Regions from separate parts of the Rhodococcus wratislaviensis genome, predicted to be linked through region 1. Evidence: riboswitches for the same ligand, from Rfam matches in the RefSeq annotation. Region 1 holds a riboswitch; each other region holds the start of a gene.
What was found. A riboswitch is a leader RNA that binds a small molecule or an ion and turns the genes downstream of it on or off. The one in region 1 is predicted to bind thiamine pyrophosphate.

Region 1 (2,257 bases):
CGACGATCTTGTGCATCGGCACGTGCCCAGGGCCTTCGATCATCACCTGCACCCCATGCGATTTCGCGATCCCCGTGAGCTCGCCGAGGGTGCGCAATTCCGCGAACTGGGCCTCGTCGTTGGCGTCCGCGATGGAGCCGGGGCGCAGACCGTCACCGAGCGAGAACGTGACGTCGTAGCGGTGGAGGATCTCGCACAGCTCGTCGAAGTGGGTGTACAGGAACGACTCCCGGTGGTGGGCCAGGCACCAGGCCGCCATGATCGACCCACCACGGGAGACGATGCCGGTGACGCGGCGCGCGGTCAGTGGAATGTAGCGGAGCAGCACACCGGCGTGGACCGTCATGTAGTCGACGCCCTGCTCGCACTGTTCGATCACGGTGTCGCGGTAGATCTCCCACGTGAGCGCGGTCGGGTCGCCGCCGACCTTCTCGAGCGCCTGATAGATCGGCACCGTTCCCACGGGCACAGGCGAATTACGCAGAATCCATTCCCGTGTCTCGTGGATGTTCTTGCCGGTGGACAGGTCCATGATGGTGTCCGCGCCCCACCGCGTCGCCCACACCATCTTCTCGACCTCTTCCGCGATCGACGACGTGACCGCGCTGTTGCCGATGTTCGCGTTGATCTTCACCCCGAAAGCCTTGCCGATGATCATCGGCTCGAGTTCGGGATGGCAGCGGTTGGCGGGGATCACGGCGCGTCCCGCCGCGACCTCGGTGCGCACGGTTTCGGATGAAACGCCCTCGCGTGCAGCGCAATACTGCATCTCGGGGGTGACGGCGCCGGCGCGGGCGGCGTCGAGTTGGGTGCCTTCGCGGTCGGCGATCCACGGCGCGCGCAGATGCGGCAGTCCCGCTTCCAGGTCGATGGTGGCGTCCGCATCGGTGTACGGACCCGACGTGTCGTACACGTCGAGGTGCTCACCGTTGGTGAGGTGGACGCGCCGGACCGGCACCCGGACGTCGTCGCCCGACAGCAGGTACTGCTTGGTGCTGCCCTCGATCGGTCCCGTGGTGACGGACGTGGCTGTAGATACGTTTGTGCTCATCGATGATGCTCCCTACGCCGGCATTACCCGGACAGGTTCGACGGTCGACGGCCCTAGCCGTCCTCTCAGCCCGCTGGTGCGAGCCCCCGTGGATGTGTAGTTGTCCCGCAAACTGTAACCGAGATCTCTCTGAGTAAACATTCGGGTGAAACTTGGACAGCGGTTCCCGGCATCGGTATAAAGGGTGATGAACATCACATTTCGATTACGACACATACCCCCAGGAGATAGCCATGCTGACGGACGCCCAGGTTGTGGACGTGATCGACAACGCCGATCAGAACCGATTCGAGCTACGACTGAGTGGTGACCTGGTCGGCATCCTCGGGTATTTCGACCTCGCGGACACGCCGCCCGGCGCCGGTGCCGGCGTGGGAGTGGTGGCCGCCCGGCCGCCGGGCCCGAAGAGCCGGGGGCGGCAGGCACCCGTGGTCTCGTTCATGCACACGGTGATCGTGGAGGACTTCGGTCACCGCGGACTCGCCGCCCTCATGGTGGGTCGCTCCCTCGACCTCGCCCGCGGGTACGGCTGGAAGGTGCGGCCCGTGTGCACGTACGTGCAGCGCTTCGTCTCGGCGCACCCCGAGTACCGCGACCTCGTCGTCCCGGTGGAGGGCTGACGGCGGTCGGGGCACGAATCGAGCACTCGTCGGCAACGAAACGGTTGCGGGGGCGGCGATTCCGCTCGCGAGGATGCCGCCTTACTGATTCCATGAGTGGCATGGATCACATTTCGAACAGTTCCGAGTCGCCGGGGAACATCGCGGCCGCTGATGCTCGCGTGCTCGACAACCCTGCCCACGAACGATTCGATCTGTGGCTGGGGGACGAGTTGGTCGGCATCCTCGGCTATCGGGACGAGGACGACATCCCCGGATTCACCGCCAAGCCCGGCGAGGTGGTCGCATTCATGCACACGGTCGTCAAGGAAGAGTTCGGTGGGCGCGGACTGGCCGCGTTCCTCGTGGGCGAGGCGTTGGACTCGGCACGTCGGCGAGGATGGAAGGTCCGTCCCATCTGCACGTATGTCCAGCGTTACCTGGCGCTGAATCCGCAGCATCTCGACGTGCTGATTGCCGGGTAGCCCCGCTTTCGAGAGCACTGCTCTTGCCATCTGCGGCTCCGCTGTGAATACTGCTCTGTATAGAGAGCAGTGCTCACGCTCGAAGGAGTCGTCATGACCGTGTCGGATCGGATCGAGAGTCG
Region 2 (2,257 bases), 600 kb from region 1:
GCGGGTGATGTCGGCGCGATCGGCCTTCACCGCGATGCCCGTCGCCCAGTGCTGCAGCGGAGCCATCACCGACGTGGTCTGTGCGCCCGCGGCCTTCGAGAACGTCGCGGAACTCTGGAAGCTCACCCCGAACTCCGCGTTACCGGCGTCGACCAGGGTGTCGGGCGAGGTGTCGTTGTAGGGCAGCACCTGCACGTCGAGTCCGGCGTCCGCGAACCACCCTTCCTGCTGGGCGACGAACAGACCGGTGTGGTTGGTGTTCGGTGTCCAGTCGAGTGCGAACCGGATGGTGTCGCCGGACTGCGAGTCACCGGCGCAACCGGTGAGCAGCGAGAGAGCGGAGACCAGGACGACGGCTGCGGTGGCGGCGCGTTTGGTACGAGAGAAGAGTGTCACGACGCCGGCCATTCCTGCTTGTTGAGGGCGGTGTCCCAGAACATGAGTTCGTAGCGGCTGGCGATCACGAACGCCTCCGCCATCGCCTCGCGCTGGGCGTCGGTCGAGGCCTCGGCCGCGGCGTCCACGAGTTCGCGGGCCGTCGCGACGGCAGCGTGGAATTCCTCCGCGTCGTAGGTGGTCACCCACTGCGCGTAGGGGTGCGACGGGTCGGCGGAGAGCACCTCACGGGCGCTCGCCGCGAGCCGGTGCCCGACGTCGGCGTAGATCCAGAAGCAGGGCAGCACCGCGGCCGCGGCCACCGCGTACGGCTCGGTGGCGGCGACGGCCGTCAGGTAGGAGATGTACCCGAGGCAGGCAGGCGAATGCAGCGGCTCCACGTCCGACGCGGGAAGTCGCCCGCTCGTCAGCAGATTCTGGTGCAGCGTCGCCTCGACCGTGGCGGCCTCGGCCGCCGAGCCCGCCCAGAAGCCGGCCTCCACGGGGCCCGGCGCGTGCGCGGCCACCAGGGAGAGCGCCTTCGCGTACCCGGTCAGGTACAGGAAATCCTGCTCGATGTACGTGCGGAACACGTCCAGCGGCAGGGTTCCGTCGCCGAGGCGGCGCAGGAACTCGAGTTCGTCGATCGCCTCGCGCAGCACCTTGGTCCGGTCCCACAAGTGGTCCGTGAATCGGGCGTGCTGGCCTGCGCCGGCAGCGTCTTGGACAGAGCTATTCACAACGTTGACATCCCTTCGTCAGCATTACCTGAGCAGGTTCCCGGGTGTGTTCTCAGCCCCGCCCGTGCGGAGCACCCCGTGTCAGAACAAGCCGACCCTAGCACCGGCCGTGCCGCGGGCGGAAAGGCCCCGGGTCGGTGGACGGGCTCAGCCGGCGAGAAAAGCGGCCGCGCTCGGCGGGAGAGGTGCAGGGCCGCGCGTGTAGATCTCCGCGGGCCGGCCGGTCCCGACGACGGCCATGTCGCCGGTGTTGTCGAGGGCAGGCATCATGTGCCGCCGGAACGAGTCCTTCGGCAGGGGACGTCCGAACACCACCTCGTAGACCCGGCGGAGTTCGAGCACCGTGAACGTGTCGCCGGCCAGGCCGGACGGGTCGACGGACCGCGCGTACCGCTCTCGCAGGTCGGCGACGGCGAGGGCGACGACGTCCGCGTGGTCGAACGCCAGCTCCTGCGTCACCCGGTCGTCGTCGACGGTGATCAACAGGGTGTCGCGGGGGAGCGCCGTGCGGGGCAGCGCGGCCCCGTGCGTCATCGACAGCACCCACCCGCGGTCGTCGCGGCCGGGATCGTCGAGCATCGCCAGCTGATGGAATTCGGTGCCACTCAGGCCGGCCTTGATGCGCAGGCACCGCTCGGCGGCGTCCTGCAGTCGTTCACCCTCGTGGAGGAAGGTGCCGGGGAGTGCGAGCTCGCCCGTACGGCGCGGAACCACAAGGACTTTCAATTCCGTGCCGTCGACGGTGAGGACGGCGACGTCGACCGCCACCGACGGGCGCGGATAGTCGAGGAGGCTCTTGCCCTCGGAATCGGTCCATGCGGCCACGCAGGAATGTTAGCGCACGGTTGATCTATATCTGTTCGATCGGTCCTGCCTGCTCATCGTTGGTAGTTTGACGAGAGATTCCCGGCACGAGCTGCGTGAGGAGGTCCGTCCGTGGAGGTCGACAAGTCCGGCGACACGCTCGTCGTCCGTGCCCGGGACGGCGAGGTGCGTGGCTACCCCGAGGGTGACGTCTACGCGTGGAAGGGCATCCCGTTCGCCGCGGCCCCCATCGGCGATCTGCGGTTTCGCGCGCCGGTCCCGCCCGCGCCGTGGGACGGTGTGCGCGACTGCGTCGACTTCGGCCCGATGGCGCCGCA
Region 3 (2,257 bases), 3.3 Mb from region 1:
ATGGACGTCACCACGTTCCAGCCGACGCGGCCGCCGCTGATGTGGTCGAGCGACGCCAGCATCCGGGCGGCGTGGAACGGTGTGTAGAACGTGGTGGACACCGTCGTCACCAGTCCGACCCGCTCCGTCGCCCGCGCCATCGCGGACAGCGCGGTGAGCGGTTCGAGGAACCACATGCCTCCGGACGCGGGGTCGCGCACCGAATGCCCGTCCGCGAAGAACACCGCATCGAGGCAGCCCCGCTCCGCGGTCTGCGCCAACTCCTCGTAGTAGGTGATGTCGCAGAGTCGCTCGACCTGGGACGACGGGTGCCGCCACGCGGCGCCGTGGTGCCCGCAGCTGTAGAGGAACGCGTTGAAGTGCAGTTGCCGGGCGTCGCTCATGTCAGTCCTTGACCAGTCCGCCGTCGACGACGAGGTTCTGGCCGGTCACCGCACGCGACCACGGGGACGCGAAGAACAGCACCGCGTCGGCGAACTCGTCGGGGGTGGTGACCCGCTGCAGCGGGGTGCTCGCCGCGATGAGGTCGAACACCTCGTCGGGAGTGGCAGCGCTCGCGTCGGTGGTGCGGAGCAGCCCGCCCGAGACCATGTTGACGGTGATGCCGTCGGGACCGAGGTCGGAGGCGAGCGTGCGGGTCAGCGACAGCGCCGCCGCCTTGGCTGCCGTGTAGTCGTGGTACGGGACGACCGGGTTCTGGAACAGGTTGGTGCCGATGTTCACGATCCGGCCGAACCCGAGCGAACGCATGCCCGGCAGCGCGGCCTGCGTCGTGTGCAGTGTCGCCTTCACGCTGCCACGCAGCTGCGCGTCGAAGGCATCCCACGTGATGACGTCCGCCTTGTCGCGGGCGTCGCCGTTGAAGGAGAAGTCGGCGAGCGCGTTGTTGATCACCGTGGTCACCGGGGAGCCGAAGTGCTCCTCCGCCGCGGAGAACAGCGCCGCCACCTGTCCGGCATCGGTGACGTCGCCCCGGAGCGCGACCGCACGGTCCGCGCCCAGGGAGGCCGCGAGTTCCTCGGCCGCCTCCCGGCTGCTCCGGTAGTTCACGATCACCCGCGCGTCCTGCGCCGCGAACGACCGCACGATGGCGGCGCCGAGGCCCCGTCCACCGCCGGTCACCAGGACGATCTGCTTGTCGAGCTGCATGCTGTCACCTTCCGTTCGGTCGGCGACGAGATATCGGATGAGCGCATACGGCCGTCTCCGCGACATCCCTTCGCCGGCATTACCCAGTTCAGGTTCGACGGGTGTGTTCTCAGCCGTCCGGCTCGTCGCCGGGCAGCACCCCGTGTCACTGGCCAACAGTGTAAGCGCAATCACCGTTTTTGATTCTTGGTTGTGCACAACCTAGTTGTGTGCAACTATTCGGTGGTGACCGACAACCTCGCCCTCGACCGCCAGGTGTGCTTCGCGCTGTACTCGGCTTCCCGGGCGATGACGGCGAGATACCGGTCGATGCTCGACTCGCTGGGAGTGACCTACCCGCAGTACCTCGTGCTGCTGGTTCTCTGGGAACAGGACGGTCGCGGAGTACGTGAGATCTGCGACGCCCTCGACCTCGACACCGGCACGCTGTCGCCACTGCTCAAGCGGCTCGAAACCCTGGGCCTGGTCGAACGCAGGCGCTCGTCCGCCGACGAGCGCCGCGTCGGGATCCACCTCACCGAGAAGGGTGCGGGCCTCCGCGCCGCCGCGGAGGCCATCCCCGCGGAACTCGCCCAGTCGACGGGAATGGACATCGACGAACTCGTCGCCCTCCGAAACACCCTGTCGCGGCTCACCGAATCGCTCCACAGCGTCAACACCCCTACAGGAGAGAAGTAACCATGAAGATCGTCTACACAGCCGAAGCCCTCGCCACCGGAGAAGGACGCAACGGCCACGCCCGCACATCCGACGGCCGGCTCGACCTGAACCTCGCGATCCCCACGGAGATGGGTGGGTCCGGCGACGGCACCAACCCCGAGCAGCTGTTCGCCGCCGGATACGCGGCATGCTTCCACTCCGCACTCCAGCTGGTCGGCCGTCAGGCAAAGGCGAACGTCGCCGACTCGGCCGTCGGCGCCCGCGTCGGCATCGGCCCGACGGACGGCGGCGGATTCGGTCTCGCCGTCACCCTCGAGGTCTCCCTCCCCCACCTGCCCCGCGCCGAGGCGCTCGAACTGACCGAGAAGGCACACCAGGTGTGCCCCTACTCCAACGCCACCCGCGGCAACATCGACGTCACCCTCGAGGTCACCGAAGACTGAGAAAT

Region 2: another riboswitch for thiamine pyrophosphate. It lies ahead of WKC72_RS14960 (TenA family protein); the one in region 1 lies ahead of thiC (phosphomethylpyrimidine synthase ThiC).
Region 3: another riboswitch for thiamine pyrophosphate. It lies ahead of WKC72_RS36055 (3-oxoacyl-ACP reductase); the one in region 1 lies ahead of thiC (phosphomethylpyrimidine synthase ThiC).

Annotation. Positions count from the first base shown of each region.
Region 1 is NZ_CP150488.1:2,677,634-2,679,890, forward strand. Features, by position in the region: gene thiC (phosphomethylpyrimidine synthase ThiC) at 1-1,051, opposite strand, end outside; TPP riboswitch at 1,044-1,151, opposite strand; gene WKC72_RS12045 (GNAT family N-acetyltransferase) at 1,285-1,671, shown strand; gene WKC72_RS12050 (GNAT family N-acetyltransferase) at 1,773-2,135, shown strand; gene WKC72_RS12055 (hypothetical protein) at 2,229-2,257, shown strand, end outside.
Region 2 is NZ_CP150488.1:3,279,911-3,282,167, forward strand. Features, by position in the region: gene WKC72_RS14955 (ABC transporter substrate-binding protein) at 1-408, opposite strand, end outside; gene WKC72_RS14960 (TenA family protein) at 393-1,115, opposite strand; TPP riboswitch at 1,109-1,204, opposite strand; gene WKC72_RS14965 (NUDIX domain-containing protein) at 1,263-1,940, opposite strand; gene WKC72_RS14970 (carboxylesterase/lipase family protein) at 2,052-2,257, shown strand, end outside.
Region 3 is NZ_CP150488.1:7,890,666-7,892,922, forward strand. Features, by position in the region: gene WKC72_RS36050 (LLM class flavin-dependent oxidoreductase) at 1-383, opposite strand, end outside; gene WKC72_RS36055 (3-oxoacyl-ACP reductase) at 385-1,149, opposite strand; TPP riboswitch at 1,198-1,302, opposite strand; gene WKC72_RS36060 (MarR family winged helix-turn-helix transcriptional regulator) at 1,375-1,827, shown strand; gene WKC72_RS36065 (organic hydroperoxide resistance protein) at 1,830-2,252, shown strand.